2 linked regions of the Variovorax paradoxus genome follow. The protein of the gene in region 1 interacts with the protein of each later gene in a pairwise test. Links are inferred from orthologs where the notes say so. Each region holds a gene or a part of one and is shown on either strand. Other genes may lie near its edges.

Region 1 (7,985 bases):
TGTGCAGCCCATTCCGGCCATCATCATCCTGCGCGCCTTCGAGCCGCACGAGCAGGGGCGCGCGAGCGGCATCTTCGGCATGGGCGTGGTGCTGGCGCCGGCCATCGGGCCGAGCATCGGCGGGGTGCTGGTCGACCTGTTCGGCTGGCGCTCGATCTTCTTCATGGTGGTGCCGTTCTGCCTGGCCTCGCTCTGGCTGGCCTACAAGTTCGTGCCCAAGACCGCACCCGGCGGCGTGGCCGCGGTGCGCGGCAGCGGGCTCGACGCGCGCGGGCTGGCGCTGGGCACGGTCGGCACGCTGTGCCTGCTGAACGGGCTGGTCGCGCTGCGCGGCGATTCACCGCTGCAGGCGGGCCTGCTGCTGGCCGGTGCGCTGGTGGCGTTCGGCGTGTTCGTGTGGTGGCAGCGACGGCTCGCGGCCTCGGGCGGCACGCCGCTGATGAACCTGGCGCTCTTCCAGTACCGGCAGTTCGCGATGGGCAGCGTGGTCGCCTTCATCTACGGCACGGCGCTGTTCGGCTCGACCTACCTGCTGCCGGTGTACATGCAGGTGGGGCTGCATCTCTCTGCATCGCACGTGGGCACCATCCTGCTGCCGGCGGGCATCGTGCTGGCACTGACCATCGCCGGCGTGGGCCGGCTGGCCGACAAGCATCCGACCTGGGTGCTGGTGACCATCGGCCTCGTGCTGCTGGCGGCCTCGTTCGCGCTGATGATGGTGCTGCGGCTCGACAGCGCGCTGTGGCTGCTGGTGGCCTTCGCGATCATCGGGCGCATCGGGCTGGGCTTCATCCTGCCCTCGCTCAACCTGGGCTCGATGCGGCCGCTGGCCAAGCCGCTGATCCCGCAGGGCGCGAGCGCCATCAACTTCGTGCGCATGCTGGGCGGCGCGGCCGGCGTGAGCCTATGCGCCATCGTGCTCGAGTGGCGGCTGGCGGCGCACGGCGATTCACTGGCCAATCCGATGAGCAGCCCGGCGCGGCTGGCGGCGTTCGACGAAGTGTTCGCGATGCTGGCCGGGCTCTGCGCGCTGGCGGTTTGTGCGGCCTGGCAGTTGCGCCAAGGGCCGGCGCGCAACACGGGGTAAACCCGGGCGGTGGAGCATGACGGTTTCGCATCCAATTGTTATCAGTTGTATCAATAGCGAAATGGTCCCATGCATCGCAGAAATTTCATTGCCGCCTCGGCAGCGGCGGCGGCCGGACTCGGCCATTTCTCCGTCCCGGCCCAAGCCGCCGAGAACGGCGTCACCGACGGTGAAATCGTCCTCGGCCACACCGGCATCCTGAGCGGTCCGCTGGGCGTGCCGGTCAAGGTCGTGATGGCCGGGGCCGGACTGGCCTTCGATGCAGTCAATGCGCAGGGTGGGCTGTCGGGCCGCAAGATCAGGCTGGTGTCGCTCGACGACGAGCTGAAGCCCGAGAAGGCAGTTGCCAACTACGAGAAGCTGCTGGCTGAGCATCGCGTCTTCGCCTTCTTCGGCTGTGTCGGCTCGGCCACCACCGCCGCAGGGGCCAAGGTGCTGAACCAGAGCGGCGCGCCAACGGTGGGCGGCTATGCGGTGTCGGACTCGGCCCGCGAGAAGGTCGGCGGCGCCGGCTATTTCGTGCGCGCCACCTTCGCGCGCGAAGCCCAGGCGCTGGTGCAGCACCTGACGACCATCGGCGTCTCGCGCATCGCCGTGGCCTACCTCGACAACCCGGGCGGCGCGGAAGTCGCCAAGCTGGTCGAAGCCGCGCTGGCCACGCTGAAACTGACACCGGAGGCCGCGGTGGCGGTCAAGGGCGACGGCACGACCAACGAGGCGGCGGGCAAGGCACTGGCCGACAGCAAGGCGCAGGCCGTGATCATGTACCTGGGCGGCGGCATCGGCGGCGAAGTGATGAAGGCCGCCTGGGCCGCGGGCGGGCGCCAGATGTACTACGGCATGTCGATCGTGCCGGGCGACGTCACGGCCAAGCTGGTGGGCGACAAGACCAGCGGGCTGGCCATCTCGCAGATCGTGCCCTACCCCTGGAGCGAGGTCGACGCCACCGCGCGCGAGTTCCGCCAGCTGACCGAACGCGCCAAGGTGGACATGGGCTACCTGGCCTACGAAGGCTATGTGAATGCGCTCGTGATGCTCGAGGGCCTGCGCCGCACCGGCCGCGAACTGACGCGCGCAAAGCTGCATGCCACGCTGAAGGCGATGAAGCTGCGCATCGGCGGCATGGAGATCGATTTCACCGGCACCAGCAACACGGGTTCGCGCTTCATCGAGATGGTGCGCGTCACGAAGGAAGGCAAATTCATCCGCTAGCGGCGGTTTGACGCTCGGGTAAGCGGAGCGGCGGGCAAAGCGGGCGGGGAATCGCGGTCTAATCGCAGCCATGTGCCAATTGCTAGGGATGAACTGCAACACGCCGACCGACGTGACCTTCAGCTTCACGGGGTTCGCGCAACGCGGCGGCCGCACCGACCACCACGCCGACGGCTGGGGCATCGCGTTCTTCGAGGACCGCGGGCTGCGCCACTTCGTCGACCACCAGCCGGCGAGCGAATCGCCGGTGGCTGAGCTGATCCGGCGCTACCCCATACAGAGCCGCAACGTTGTTGCGCACATCCGCAAGGCAACGCAGGGCGAGGTCAATCTGCAGAACTGCCACCCCTTCGTGCGCGAGCTGTGGGGGCGCTACTGGGTGTTCGCGCACAACGGCGATCTGAAGGAATTCCGTCCGCGCCTGCACGGCAACTTTCATCCGGTGGGCAACACCGACAGCGAACACGCCTTCTGCTGGATCATGCAGGAGCTGGCCAAGTCGCATGCGGGCGTGCCGAGCATCGAAGAGCTGACGCTCACGCTGCGCGAACTGGCGCCGCAGCTCGCGAGCCACGGCACCTTCAACTTCATGCTGTCCAACGGGCAGGCGCTGTGGGCGCATGCCTCGACCAACCTCTGGTACGTGGAGCGCCGCCACCCCTTCGTGACCGCGCAGCTGTCGGACGAAGATGTGGAAATCGACTTCGCGCAGCACACCACGCCCAACGACCGCGTGGCTGTGGTCGTCACCGCGCCGCTGACCACCAACGAGACCTGGACGCCCTTCGCGCCGGGCGAGCTGCATGTGTTCGTGGACGGGCAGCGATCCGGGTTCTGATTCAGGAGTGAGGCCTTTCGACTGACACTTTTTTGCAACATTGCAAGAAAGTATCAACAGGTGGATGCAATCGAGTGAACAATAACCGTTCTCATTTGCATCTTATCTGGATCGTCCATGCCCGCTCCCCGTTTCTTCCTCCGGCCGACCGTGGTCGCGTCGCTGCTCGCGCTCAACACCGTGGCCGCCATTGCCCAAACCACCACTGCCGAGCCGGCTGCGGCATCGGCCAGCGGCACGCTCTCCACGGTGACCGTGGAAGCCAGCGCCGATGCATCGGCCGAAGGCCTGACCAAGCCCTATGCGGGCGGCCAGGTGGCGCGCGGCGGGCGGGTCGGCATCCTGGGCAACCAGGACATGATGAGCACGCCGTTCTCCAGCACCAACTACACCAACGAATTGATCCAGGATCAGCAGGCCAAGAGCGTGGCCGACGTGCTGCTGAACGATCCGTCGGTGCGCCAGGCGCGCGGCTTCGGCAACTTCCAGGAGCTGTACGTGGTGCGCGGCTTCCCCGTCTACTCGGACGACGTCTCGTACAACGGCCTCTACGGCATGCTGCCGCGCCAGTACATCGCTTCTGAATTCTTCGAGCGCGTGGAAGTATTCCGCGGCGCCAACACCTTCCTGAACGGCGCCGCGCCCGGCGGCAGCGGCATCGGCGGCGCGATCAACCTGCTGCCCAAGCGCGCGCCCAACGAGCCGCTCACCCGTGTCGGCTTCGGCGTGCAGACCGGCGGCCAGGGCTTCGTCAACCTCGACCTGGCGCGCCGCTTCGGTCCCGACGACAGCCTGGGCATTCGCGTGAATGCCGTGCGCCGCGAGGGAGGCACCGGCGTGAAGAACGAAAGCCAGCAGCTCAGCGCCTTCGGCGTGGGCCTCGACTGGCACAACCGCAATGTGCGCCTGTCGGCCGACTTCGGTTACCAAGACTACGACCTGAAGGACGGCCGCCCGAGCCTGACGCCCTCTTCGACGCTGCCGATTCCCCGCGCACCCGACGCCCGCACCAACTTCGCCCAGCCCTGGACCTACTCGAAGGAAAAGGACAAGTTCGCCACCTTCCGCGGCGAAGTCGACATCACCGACAACATCACGGCCTGGGCCGCCGGCGGCGTGCGCCGCAGCGACGAAGACAACGTGCTGTCGAACCCCACGCTCACCGACTCGTTCGGCAACACCAGCAACACGCGCTTCAGCAACACCCGCAAGGACCGCATCGGCACCGCTGAACTCGGCGTGCGCGGCAACTTCGCGACCGGCCCGGTGAAGCACACTGTGGTGGCCTCGGTCGCCAAGTACAGCAACGACCGCGACAACGCGTACACGATCTCGCGCGGCACCATCCGCAACAACATCTACGCACCGTACGCAACGGCATACCCGGTCGCCAACGCCTTCACCGGCAACACGCTGGAAGACCCGCGCCTGACCGACAAGATCGACACCTCGAGCGTGGCCATCGCCGACACCATGTCCTTCATGGACGACCGCCTGCTCGTCACGCTCGGCGCGCGCCGCCAGACTATCGAGCAAACCAGCTTCGCCTACACCACGCTCAAGCAGACGAGCACCTACGACAAGAGCAAGACCACGCCGGTGGCCGGCGTCGTGTTCAAGATCACGCCGACCGTGTCGGCCTACGCCAACTACATCGAAGGCCTCGTCAAGGGCAACGTCGCGGGCACCACCGTGAACAACCGCCCCGTCACCAACGCTGGCGAAATCTTCGCGCCCTACCAGGCCAAGCAGAAGGAAGTCGGCGTCAAGTACGACGGCGGCACGCTCGGCGCCAGCGCCGCGTTCTTCACCACCGACCAGCCCACCTACTACTACTCGGGCCAGACCTACGGCCTGTACGGCAAGCAACGCAACCAGGGCCTCGAGTTCTCGGTGTTCGGCCAGCCCACCAAGGGCCTGCGCCTGCTCGGTGGCCTGACGCTGCTCGACGCGAAGCAGAAGAACACGCAAGGCGGCGCGACCGATGGCCTCACCGCCATCGGCGTGGCCAAGCAGCAGGCCAATCTCGGCGCCGAATGGGACGTGCCCGGCGTGCGCAACCTGTCGCTGAACGCACGCGTGCTGTACACCTCGAAGCAGTACGCCAACGCCACCAACACGCAGTCGATACCGTCGTGGACGCGCTTCGACATCGGCGCGCGCTACCTGGTCGACCTCGGCAACGGTCGTGCGCTCACGCTGCGTGCGCGCATCGACAACTTGTTCAACAAGTCGTACTGGGCCTCGGTGGGTGGCACGCAGGGCAGCAACTACCTGGTGCTGGGTGCACCGCGCACCTTCGCGGTGAGCGGCACCATCGACTTCTGACCTGCTGCTGCGTCAGCGGCCCTGCTTGCGCAGGGTCTCTTCCAGCGCATCGATGAACATCGCCGGCACGTCGAAGCCGGTCTGTTCGGTGATTTCCTGAAAGCAGGTCGGGCTGGTCACGTTGATCTCGGTCACCGAGTCGCCGATCACGTCGAGCCCGATCAGCAGCAGCCCGCGCGGCGCGAGCGCACGGCCCACGGTCTCGGCGATCTCGCGGTTGCGCGCGGTCAGCGGCTGCGCCACGCCCTTGCCACCCGCCGCCAGGTTGCCGCGCACTTCGGTGCCCTGGGGAATGCGCGCCAGCACGAAGGGCGCCGGCTCGCCCGCGATGATCAGGATGCGCTTGTCGCCCTGCACGATCTCGGGCACGAAGCGCTGCACCATGATCGTCTCGGCGCCGTCCTTGTTGAGCGTCTCGACGATGGAGCCGAGGTTCAGCGCGTCTTGCCGCACGCGGAAGATGCCCATGCCGCCCATGCCGTCGAGCGGCTTCAGGATGATGTCGCCGTGCTCGGCGTGGAAGTCGCGCACGGCCTGCGAGCTGCGCGTTACCAGCGTGGGCGTGGTGAACTGCGGAAACTCCATGATCGCGAGCTTCTCGGGGTGGTCGCGCAGCGCGCGCGGCTTGTTCACCACCTGCGCGCCCTCGCGCTCGGCCTGCTCCAGCAGGTGCGTGGCGTAGATGTATTCGGCGTCGAAGGGTGGGTCCTTGCGCATCAACACGGCGTCGAAGTCCTTCAGCGCCTTGGCCTCGGTGATGTCGACGCTGTACCAATCTTTCGGGTCGCCGGTCAGCGTGATCTGTTGCACCGTGGCCGTGACCACGCCGCCCGACTTCCACTGAATGTCCTGCGGCAGGCAGGCCGCGATGCGGTGGCCGCGGCGCTGGGCCTCGCGCATCATCGAGAAGGTCGTGTCCTTGTAGATCTTGAAGTGATCGAGCGGATCGGCGACGAAGAGGATGTTTTTCATCAGGCGTTCTTTCTTGCGGTGCCGGGAGCGGCGGCTGCCACCGGGATATCGGGCGCGATGTTGCCGGAAGCGGCGATGTCCTTGCCGGCCGGGGCCTTTTCTTCATGCGTCCGGCCGGGCTTGAGGAATCGCATCGGGCGATTGTGCCGGGAGGCCGACAGCACCAGATGGTCAACAATCTGAATTCCATAATGTCAACCATCAGGCACGGGAATTGCACGAACGCAGTCGCGACACCCCGCCGTGCACCGCCATGGCCCAGCAAGATTGGAGAACCCCGTGGACGCATCCGTTTCGCAGCAAAGCAACCCCGCGCTCGACCCCGCCGCCGTGGTCGACGAGTTCCTTCGCCTGGTGATGATCCCCGACCCGCAGTCGGCCTCCCGCTTCACCGCACCCGACATCCGCATCCGCTTCACCGGCAACCGCCCGATGCAGGCGCCCGGCGACACCTCGGCCTTCAATGCGAAGCGCTATGCATGGGTCAAGAAGAAGATCGAGCGCACCGAAACGGTGGCCGGCGGCACGCCTGAAGAAACGGTGGTCTACAGCCTCGGCACGCTCTACGGCGCATGGCCCGACGGCACGGCCTTCGAAGGCAATCGCTATGTCGACCGCTACGTGGTGCGCCACGGCCTGATCGTGCAGATGGACGTGTGGAACGACAGCGCCGAATGGCTGCTGGTGCGCGCCGGCCTCGCCGTGCTGTGAGGCCATCGGCATGACGACACGCTGGCCCGACCGGCTTCCCACGCACGACCGCTTCGACTACCGGCCCATCACGCGGCGGCCCGACTACGTGTGGCCGAACGGCGCGCGACTGGCGGTGTACATCGGCTTCAACGTCGAGCACTTTGCCTTTGGCGACGGGCTGGGCGCATGCATCGGCCCGGCCTCGCCGCAGCCCGACGTGCTCAACCACGGCTGGCGCGAGTACGGCAACCGCGTCGGCGCGTGGCGCTGTCTTGAGCTGTTCGACGCGCTTGCACTGCCCACCAGCGCGCTCGTCAACACCGCGCTGTACGACCACTGCCCCGAGCTGGTCCAGGCGCTGGTGGCGCGCGGCGACGAACTGATCGGCCACGGGCACAGCAACGCCGAACGCCAGGGCGTGCTCGACGAGGTGCACGAGCGCGCGCTGCTGCAGCGCTGCCGCGAACGCATGTTGCGCGAGAGCGGGCAAGCGCCTGCCGGCTGGCTCTCGCCATGGATTTCGGAAAGCACCGTCACGCCCGACCTGCTGGCCGAGACCGGCTACAGCTACACGCTCAACTGGTGCCACGACGACCAGCCGCTGCGCATGCGCACACGCGGCGGTAGCTCGCTGTGGTCGGTGCCGTATCCGCAGGAGCTCAACGACATCCCGATGATCATCGGCCGCCTGATGGACGCGAAGGACTTCAGCGCGATGGTGATCGACAACTTCGAGGAGATGCTCGAACAGTCGCGCACGCAGCCGCTGGTGATGGGCTTGGCGCTGCATCCGTACATCGTGGGCCAGCCCTACCGGCTGCGGCACCTGCGCACCGCGCTCGCACACCTGGCGCA
Region 2 (6,664 bases), 2.2 Mb from region 1 along the record:
CGCGCACGCGGTGCACGACGCACACAGCGGCGCAGAAGTGCGCTTCTGGCTCCCCAAGGTGCTGCAGCTGAGCGCGCTCGCCAACACCGGCGTCGACACCTTCTGGGACGCCGTCACGCAATTCAGGCAACTGCAGACGGCCAACGGAAAGCTGGCCAAGCGCCGCGAGAAGCAAGCGACCGCGTGGATGTGGGAGCGTATCGACGCCGGCCTCAAGCACGCCTTCAGGCATCACCCGCAGGTGCGCGAGTTGTTGCCGCAGCTCACGCAGCAGGTGGCGCAGGGCACCCTGCCGGCATCGACCGCGGCGCGCAATCTGCTCGCCGCAGCCGCCATCACGGCCAGACCATGAGACACGACATTCAGGACCACAGCTTCGGAAGCACACCATGCAAGAACTGATCGAACAACTCGAAAAGCGTCGCGCCCAGGCGCGTCTCGGCGGCGGGCAGAAGCGCATCGACGCGCAGCACGCCAAGGGCAAGCTCACGGCGCGCGAGCGCATCGAGCTGCTGCTCGACGACAACACTTTTGAAGAGTGGGACATGTTCGTCGAGCACCGCTCGGTCGATTTCGGCATGGCCGAGCAGAAGATCCCCGGTGACGGCGTGGTCACCGGCTACGGCATGATCAACGGCCGCCTGGTGTTCGTATTCAGCCAGGACTTCACCGTCTTCGGTGGTGCGCTCAGCGAAGCGCATGCCGAAAAAATCTGCAAGGTGATGGACCAGGCCATGAAGGTCGGCGCGCCCGTCATCGGCCTGAATGACTCGGGCGGCGCCCGCATCCAGGAAGGCGTGGCCTCGCTCGGCGGCTATGCCGACGTATTCCAGCGCAACGTGATGGCCTCGGGCGTGGTGCCGCAGATCAGCATGATCATGGGCCCCTGCGCGGGCGGCGCGGTGTATTCGCCGGCCATGACCGACTTCATCTTCATGGTGAAGGACAGCAGCTACATGTTCGTCACCGGCCCCGAGGTGGTGAAGACCGTGACGCACGAAAGCGTGACTGCCGAAGAGCTCGGCGGCGCCATCACCCACACCACGCGCAGCGGCGTGGCCGACATGGCGTTCGAGAACGACGTCGAGGCGCTGCTGATGCTGCGCCGCCTGTACAACTACCTGCCCCTCAACAACCGCGAGAAGCCGCCGGTGCGCCTGGGCAACAACGGGCTGGGCGACCCGGCCGACCGGCCCGACTATTCGCTCGACACGCTGGTGCCGGACAATCCGAACAAGCCCTACGACATCAAGGAGCTGATTCTCAAGGTGGTGGACGACGGCGACTTCTTCGAGCTGCAGCCCGACTACGCGAAGAACATCGTGATCGGCTTCGCCCGCATGGAAGGCCAGACCATCGGCATCGTGGCCAACCAGCCGCTGGTGCTGGCGGGCTGCCTCGACATCAAGAGCAGCATCAAGGCCGCGCGTTTCGTGCGCTTCTGCGACGCCTTCAACATTCCGGTCGTCACCTTCGTCGATGTGCCAGGTTTCATGCCCGGCACGGGGCAGGAGTACGGCGGCATCATCAAGCACGGCGCCAAGCTGCTTTACGCGTACGCAGAGTGCACGGTGCCGAAGATCACCGTCATCACGCGCAAGGCCTACGGTGGCGCCTACGACGTGATGGCCTCCAAGCATCTGCGCGGCGACGTCAACCTCGCATGGCCGCGCGCCGAGATCGCGGTGATGGGCGCCAAGGGTGCGGTGGAAATCATCTTTCGCGAGGACAAGAACGACCCCGAGAAGCTCGCTGCCCGCGAGGCTGAATACAAGGCGCGCTTCGCCAATCCGTATGTGGCCAGCGCACGCGGCTACATCGACGACGTGATCCTGCCGCACGAGACGCGCAAGCGCATCTGCCGCTCGCTGGTGATGCTGCGCGAGAAGAAGCTTGAGAACCCGTGGCGCAAGCACGGGAACATCCCCCTCTGAAGACGCAGGACGACAACATGTTCAAGAAGATCCTGATCGCCAATCGCGGCGAAATCGCCTGCCGCGTCATCCAGACGGCCAAGAAGATGGGCATCCTCACGGTCGCTGTCTATTCCGACGCCGACAAGGAAGCCCGCCACGTCGAGCTGGCCGACGAGGCCGTGCACATCGGCGCCGCGCCCAGCCGCGAGAGCTATCTGCAGGCCGACCGCATCATCGCGGCCTGCAAGAAGACCGGCGCCGAGGCCGTGCATCCGGGCTACGGCTTCCTGTCGGAGAACGAAGCCTTCGCGCGCAAGGTCGAGGAAGAGGGCATCGCCTTCATCGGGCCGAAGCACTATTCGATTGCGGCCATGGGCGACAAGATCGCCTCGAAGAAGCTCGCGAACGAAGCCCAGGTCAACACCATTCCGGGCTGGAACGACGCCATCGAGACGGCGGAGCGCGCGGTCGAGATCGCGAAAGACATCGGCTACCCGGTGATGATCAAGGCCTCGGCCGGCGGCGGTGGCAAGGGCCTGCGCGTGGCCTTCAACGACAAGGAAGCCTTCGAGGGCTTCACCTCGTGCCGCAACGAGGCGCGCAACAGCTTCGGTGACGACCGCGTGTTCATCGAGAAGTTCGTCGAGGAGCCGCGCCACATCGAGATCCAGGTGCTGGGCGATTCGCACGGCAACGTGATCTACCTGAACGAGCGCGAATGCTCCATCCAGCGGCGCCACCAGAAGGTGATCGAGGAGGCGCCGTCGCCCTTCATCTCCGACGCCACGCGCAAGGCGATGGGTGAGCAGGCGGTGCAATTGGCCAAGGCCGTGAAGTACCAGAGCGCGGGCACGGTGGAGTTCGTGGTCGGCAAGGACCAGAGCTTCTACTTCCTCGAGATGAACACGCGCCTGCAGGTGGAGCACCCAGTGACGGAGTGCATCACCGGCCTCGACCTGGTCGAGCTGATGATCCGCGTGGCCGCCGGTGAGCAACTGCCGTTGACGCAGGAGCAGGTGAAGCGCGACGGCTGGGCCATCGAGTGCCGCATCAACGCCGAAGACCCGTTCCGCAGCTTCCTGCCCTCGACCGGCCGGCTGGTGAAGTTCCAGCCGCCGGGCGAGACCATGTTCGCGAGCGACACCGAGCACCTGCAAGGCGTGCGCGTGGACACGGGCGTGTACGACGGCGGCGAGATCCCGATGTACTACGACTCGATGATCGCCAAGCTCATCGTGCACGGCAAGGACCGCCAGCATGCGATTGCCCGCATGCGCGAGGCACTCAACGGCTTCGTGATCCGCGGCATCAGCAGCAACATCCCGTTCCAGGCAGCGCTGCTGGCGCATCCGAAGTTCGTGGCGGGCGATTTCAACACCGGCTTCATCGCCGAGCACTACGGCAAGGGCTTCCATGCGGAAGACGTGCCGCACGCCGATCCGTCGTTCCTGATCGCGCTCGCGGCCTATGTGCATCGCCGCTACCGTGCGCGCGCCTCGGGCATCAGCGGGCAGCTCGAAGGCCACGGCGTGAAAGTGGGCGAGAAGTTCGTGGTGGTGGAGTTGGGGCCGGAGGGCAAGCACGTGCAGCACCCGGTGTCGGTCACCGACTTCCACGGCAAGACCGGCGCGAGCGCGGTGGCCGTGGGTGGCAAGAACTACAAGATCGACAGCAGCCTGGCGCTGGGCGCGATCCGCGTGCAGGGCACGGTCAACGACAAGCCCTTCACCGCGCAGGTGGAGCGTGGCGCGGGCAAGAGCCCGCTGGCGCTGCGCGTGTCGCACGACGGCACGCAGATCGAGGCGATGGTGCTGTCGCCGCTGGGCGCGCGCCTGCTCGAGCTGATGCCCTACAAGGCGCCACCGGACCTGAGCAAGTTCCTGATGTCGCCGATGCCGGGGCTGCTGGTCGAGGTGTCGGTGCAGCCGGGCCAGCAGGTGCGCGCGGGCGAGAAGCTGGCCGTGATCGAGGCCATGAAGATGGAAAACGTGCTGTTCGCCACGCAAGACGGCGTGGTCGGCAAGGTTTCGGCGGGCAAGGGCGAGTCGCTCGCCGTCGATCAAATCATTCTGGAGTTCAACTGATGGGTGCCAACGACTTTCAACAGGCGATCACGCTACATCGGCCCGCCAAGGCTGTAACGCCGCAGGGCCCATGGTCCGTCGAGGCGATCCAGGCGCTGCTCGACAAGCCGCTGATGGACCTGCTGTTCGAGGCGCAGACCGTGCACCGCCAGCATTTCCCCGAAGGCGACATCGAGCTGGCCACGCTGCTGTCGGTCAAGACCGGCGGCTGCCCCGAGAACTGCGGCTACTGCCCGCAATCGGCCGAGTTCGACACCGGCGTGAAGGCGCAGAAACTCATGGAGGTCGACGAGGTGCTGCGCGCCGCGCAGGCCGCCAAGGATGCAGGCGCCACGCGCTTCTGTATGGGCGCCGCATGGCGCGCGCCGAAGGACCGCGACGTGGAGAAGGTTGCCGTGCTGGTCGAGGCCGTGAAGGGCCTGGGCATGCAGACCTGCGCCACGCTCGGCATGCTGGAGCCGCACCACGCGCACCAGCTCAAGGCCGCCGGCCTCGACTACTACAACCACAACCTCGACACCGCGCCCGAGTACTACACCGACGTGGTCGACACGCGCACCTATCAGGACAGGCTCGACACGCTGGCCCACGTGCGCAGCGCGGGCATCAGCGTGTGCTGCGGCGGCATCGTTGGCATGGGTGAGGCACCGGTGCACCGCGCGGGGCTGATCGCGCAGCTGGCCAACCTGAACCCATACCCAGAATCGGTACCGATCAACAGCCTGGTGCGCGTGCCCGGCACGCCGCTGGCCGATTCGGACCCGGTCGACCCCTTCGACTTCGTGCGCATGATCGCGGTCGCACGCATCACGATGCCGACCGCGCGCGTGCGCCTGTCGGCCGGCCGCCAGCAGATGGGCGATGCGGTGCAGGCGCTGTGCTTCATGGCGGGCGCGAATTCGATCTTCTACGGCGACAAGCTGCTCGTTACCGGTAATCCCGATGTCGAGGCCGACACGGTGCTGCTGCGCAAGCTCGGCCTCAATGCGCGGCAGGTTCAGGAGCAGGCTTCGGAAAGTTGCGCAGCATGACTACCGCGACCGCACGTCCCTTCAAGGTGCTGGGCATCCAGCAGATCGCCATCGGCGGACCCGACAAGCTGCGGTTGCAGAAGCTGTGGGTCGACATGCTGGGGCTCGAAGTCACGGGCACGTTCAAGAGCGAGCGCGAGAACGTCGACGAGGACATCTGCGCGATGGGCGTGGGGCCGTTCAAGGTCGAGGTCGACCTGATGCAGCCGCTGGACCCGGAGAAGAAGCCCGCCGTTCATACGACGCCGCTGAACCACGTCGGGCTGTGGATCGACGACCTGCCCAAGGCCGTCGAATGGCTCAGGGCGCAGGGCGTGCGCTTTGCGCCCGGCGGCATCCGCAAGGGCGCGGCGGGTTTCGACATCTGCTTCCTGCACCCGAAGGCGAACGACGAGTTTCCGATCGCGGGCGAGGGCGTGCTGATCGAGATGGTGCAGGCGCCGCCCGAGGTGGTCGCAGCATTCAGCGCGCTCGCTGCTACGCGTTAAGCACCTTCCTGATCGGCGGCTTCACGTCGGAGCGCTGAGGCGGCAGCATCGCCTGGTGCTCGCGCGCCGGGTTCAGGATGATCGAGGTCGCCGTCTCGGTAAGGATGCAGAACTTGGTGACCACCGCATCAAGGTGGCTCACGTCGATCACCGCGATCTCGAGGATCCAGCTGTCCTCTCCGGTCACGTTGTAGGCATTGACGCATTCGGGCGTGTCCTGCACCAGTTTCACGACGAGGTCGTAGTCCGCGCGCCCGACGCGGATGATGGCGCGAATGCCGTAGCCCAGCTTGCCGAGGTTGACGGTGGCGCGGTAGCCGCTGATGACGCCCGCGGCCTCCAGCTTTTTCACGCGCTCGGTCACTGCCGGCTGGCTCAGGTGCACGCGGCGGCCCAGTTCGGCCATGGTCAGGCGTGCGTCGGCCTGCAGTTCGGCGAGGATGCGGGTGTCATGGGCGTCCAGCGCGGGGTTCAAGGGAAAGTCCATGAAACTCCTTTAAATCGACGGTGTAACAAGGGCAGAACCATGAAATCCGCATGGCTGCCGAGGGATGGCTTTCATACCATGACCGGCATCCGATACCAAGAACCAGGAAGAGACGCCCTCGACATGCCGACCCTCGCTTCTCCCGCCCAAGCCGCGCCCACCGCTGTGCACCCCGGACTGCCGCCGCTGCTGTGGCTCTGCCTTGCCGCCACCTGGGTGGTGTGGGGCTCGACCTACCTCGCGATCAAGTACGCGCTGATCAGCTTTCCGCCGTTCCTGCAGATGGGCTCGCGCTTCCTGGTCGCGGGTGTGCTGCTGGCAGCGTGGATGCGCTGGCGTGGCGCGCCTTGGCCGTCGCTGGTGCAATGGCGCAACGCCTTCATCGTCGGCGCGCTGATGCTGGGTGGTGGCATGGGCGGCACGGCGAATGCCGAGGTGTCGATCGGCTCGGGGCTGGTGGTGGCGTTCATCGCGGTGATCCCGCTGCTGATTGCGCTGCTCAATCTGATCTGGGGCGTGAAGCCGTCCCGGCTCGAAGCCGCAGGTATCGCGCTTGGCCTCGTCGGTGTGCTGATGCTGACGCAGGGCAGCGGCTTCCGCTCTTCGCCCGAGGGGCTGGTTGCCATCTGCATCGCCTGCGTCTGCTGGTCGCTTGGCA

The links.
Region 2: the proteins of NWF24_RS29290 (region 1) and bioB interact in binary tests that used the Escherichia coli proteins (3 or more experiments, as listed by UniProt). The link is inferred for Variovorax paradoxus from one-to-one orthologs.

The regions. Positions count from the first base shown.
Region 1 is NZ_CP102931.1:6,246,753-6,254,737, forward strand. The notes cover bases 1,356-4,253. They hold NWF24_RS29290 (class II glutamine amidotransferase), read left to right. Parts: upstream 1,356-2,369; coding sequence 2,370-3,137; downstream 3,138-4,253. Other genes in these bases: NWF24_RS29285 (ABC transporter substrate-binding protein), read left to right, coding at 1,356-2,299; NWF24_RS29295 (TonB-dependent receptor), read left to right, coding at 3,255-4,253. In the rest of the region: NWF24_RS29280 (DHA2 family efflux MFS transporter permease subunit), read left to right, coding at 1-1,087; more of NWF24_RS29285, read left to right, coding at 1,157-1,355; more of NWF24_RS29295, read left to right, coding at 4,254-5,465; gshB (glutathione synthase), read right to left, coding at 5,478-6,437; NWF24_RS29305 (hypothetical protein), read right to left, coding at 6,437-6,571; NWF24_RS29310 (hypothetical protein), read left to right, coding at 6,717-7,148; NWF24_RS29315 (polysaccharide deacetylase family protein), read left to right, coding at 7,159-7,985.
Region 2 is NZ_CP102931.1:4,002,657-4,009,320, reverse strand. What follows is about bases 3,016-6,015. They hold bioB (biotin synthase BioB), read left to right. Parts: upstream 3,016-3,999; coding sequence 4,000-5,031; downstream 5,032-6,015. Other genes in these bases: NWF24_RS19070 (Lrp/AsnC family transcriptional regulator), read right to left, coding at 5,509-6,006; NWF24_RS19075 (VOC family protein), read left to right, coding at 5,028-5,519; accC (acetyl-CoA carboxylase biotin carboxylase subunit), read left to right, coding at 3,016-4,000. Also shown: methylmalonyl Co-A mutase-associated GTPase MeaB, read left to right, coding at 1-352; NWF24_RS19090 (acyl-CoA carboxylase subunit beta), read left to right, coding at 390-1,934; more of accC, read left to right, coding at 1,952-3,015; drug/metabolite exporter YedA, read left to right, coding at 6,130-6,664. UniProt on the Escherichia coli protein: Catalyzes the conversion of dethiobiotin (DTB) to biotin by the insertion of a sulfur atom into dethiobiotin via a radical-based mechanism.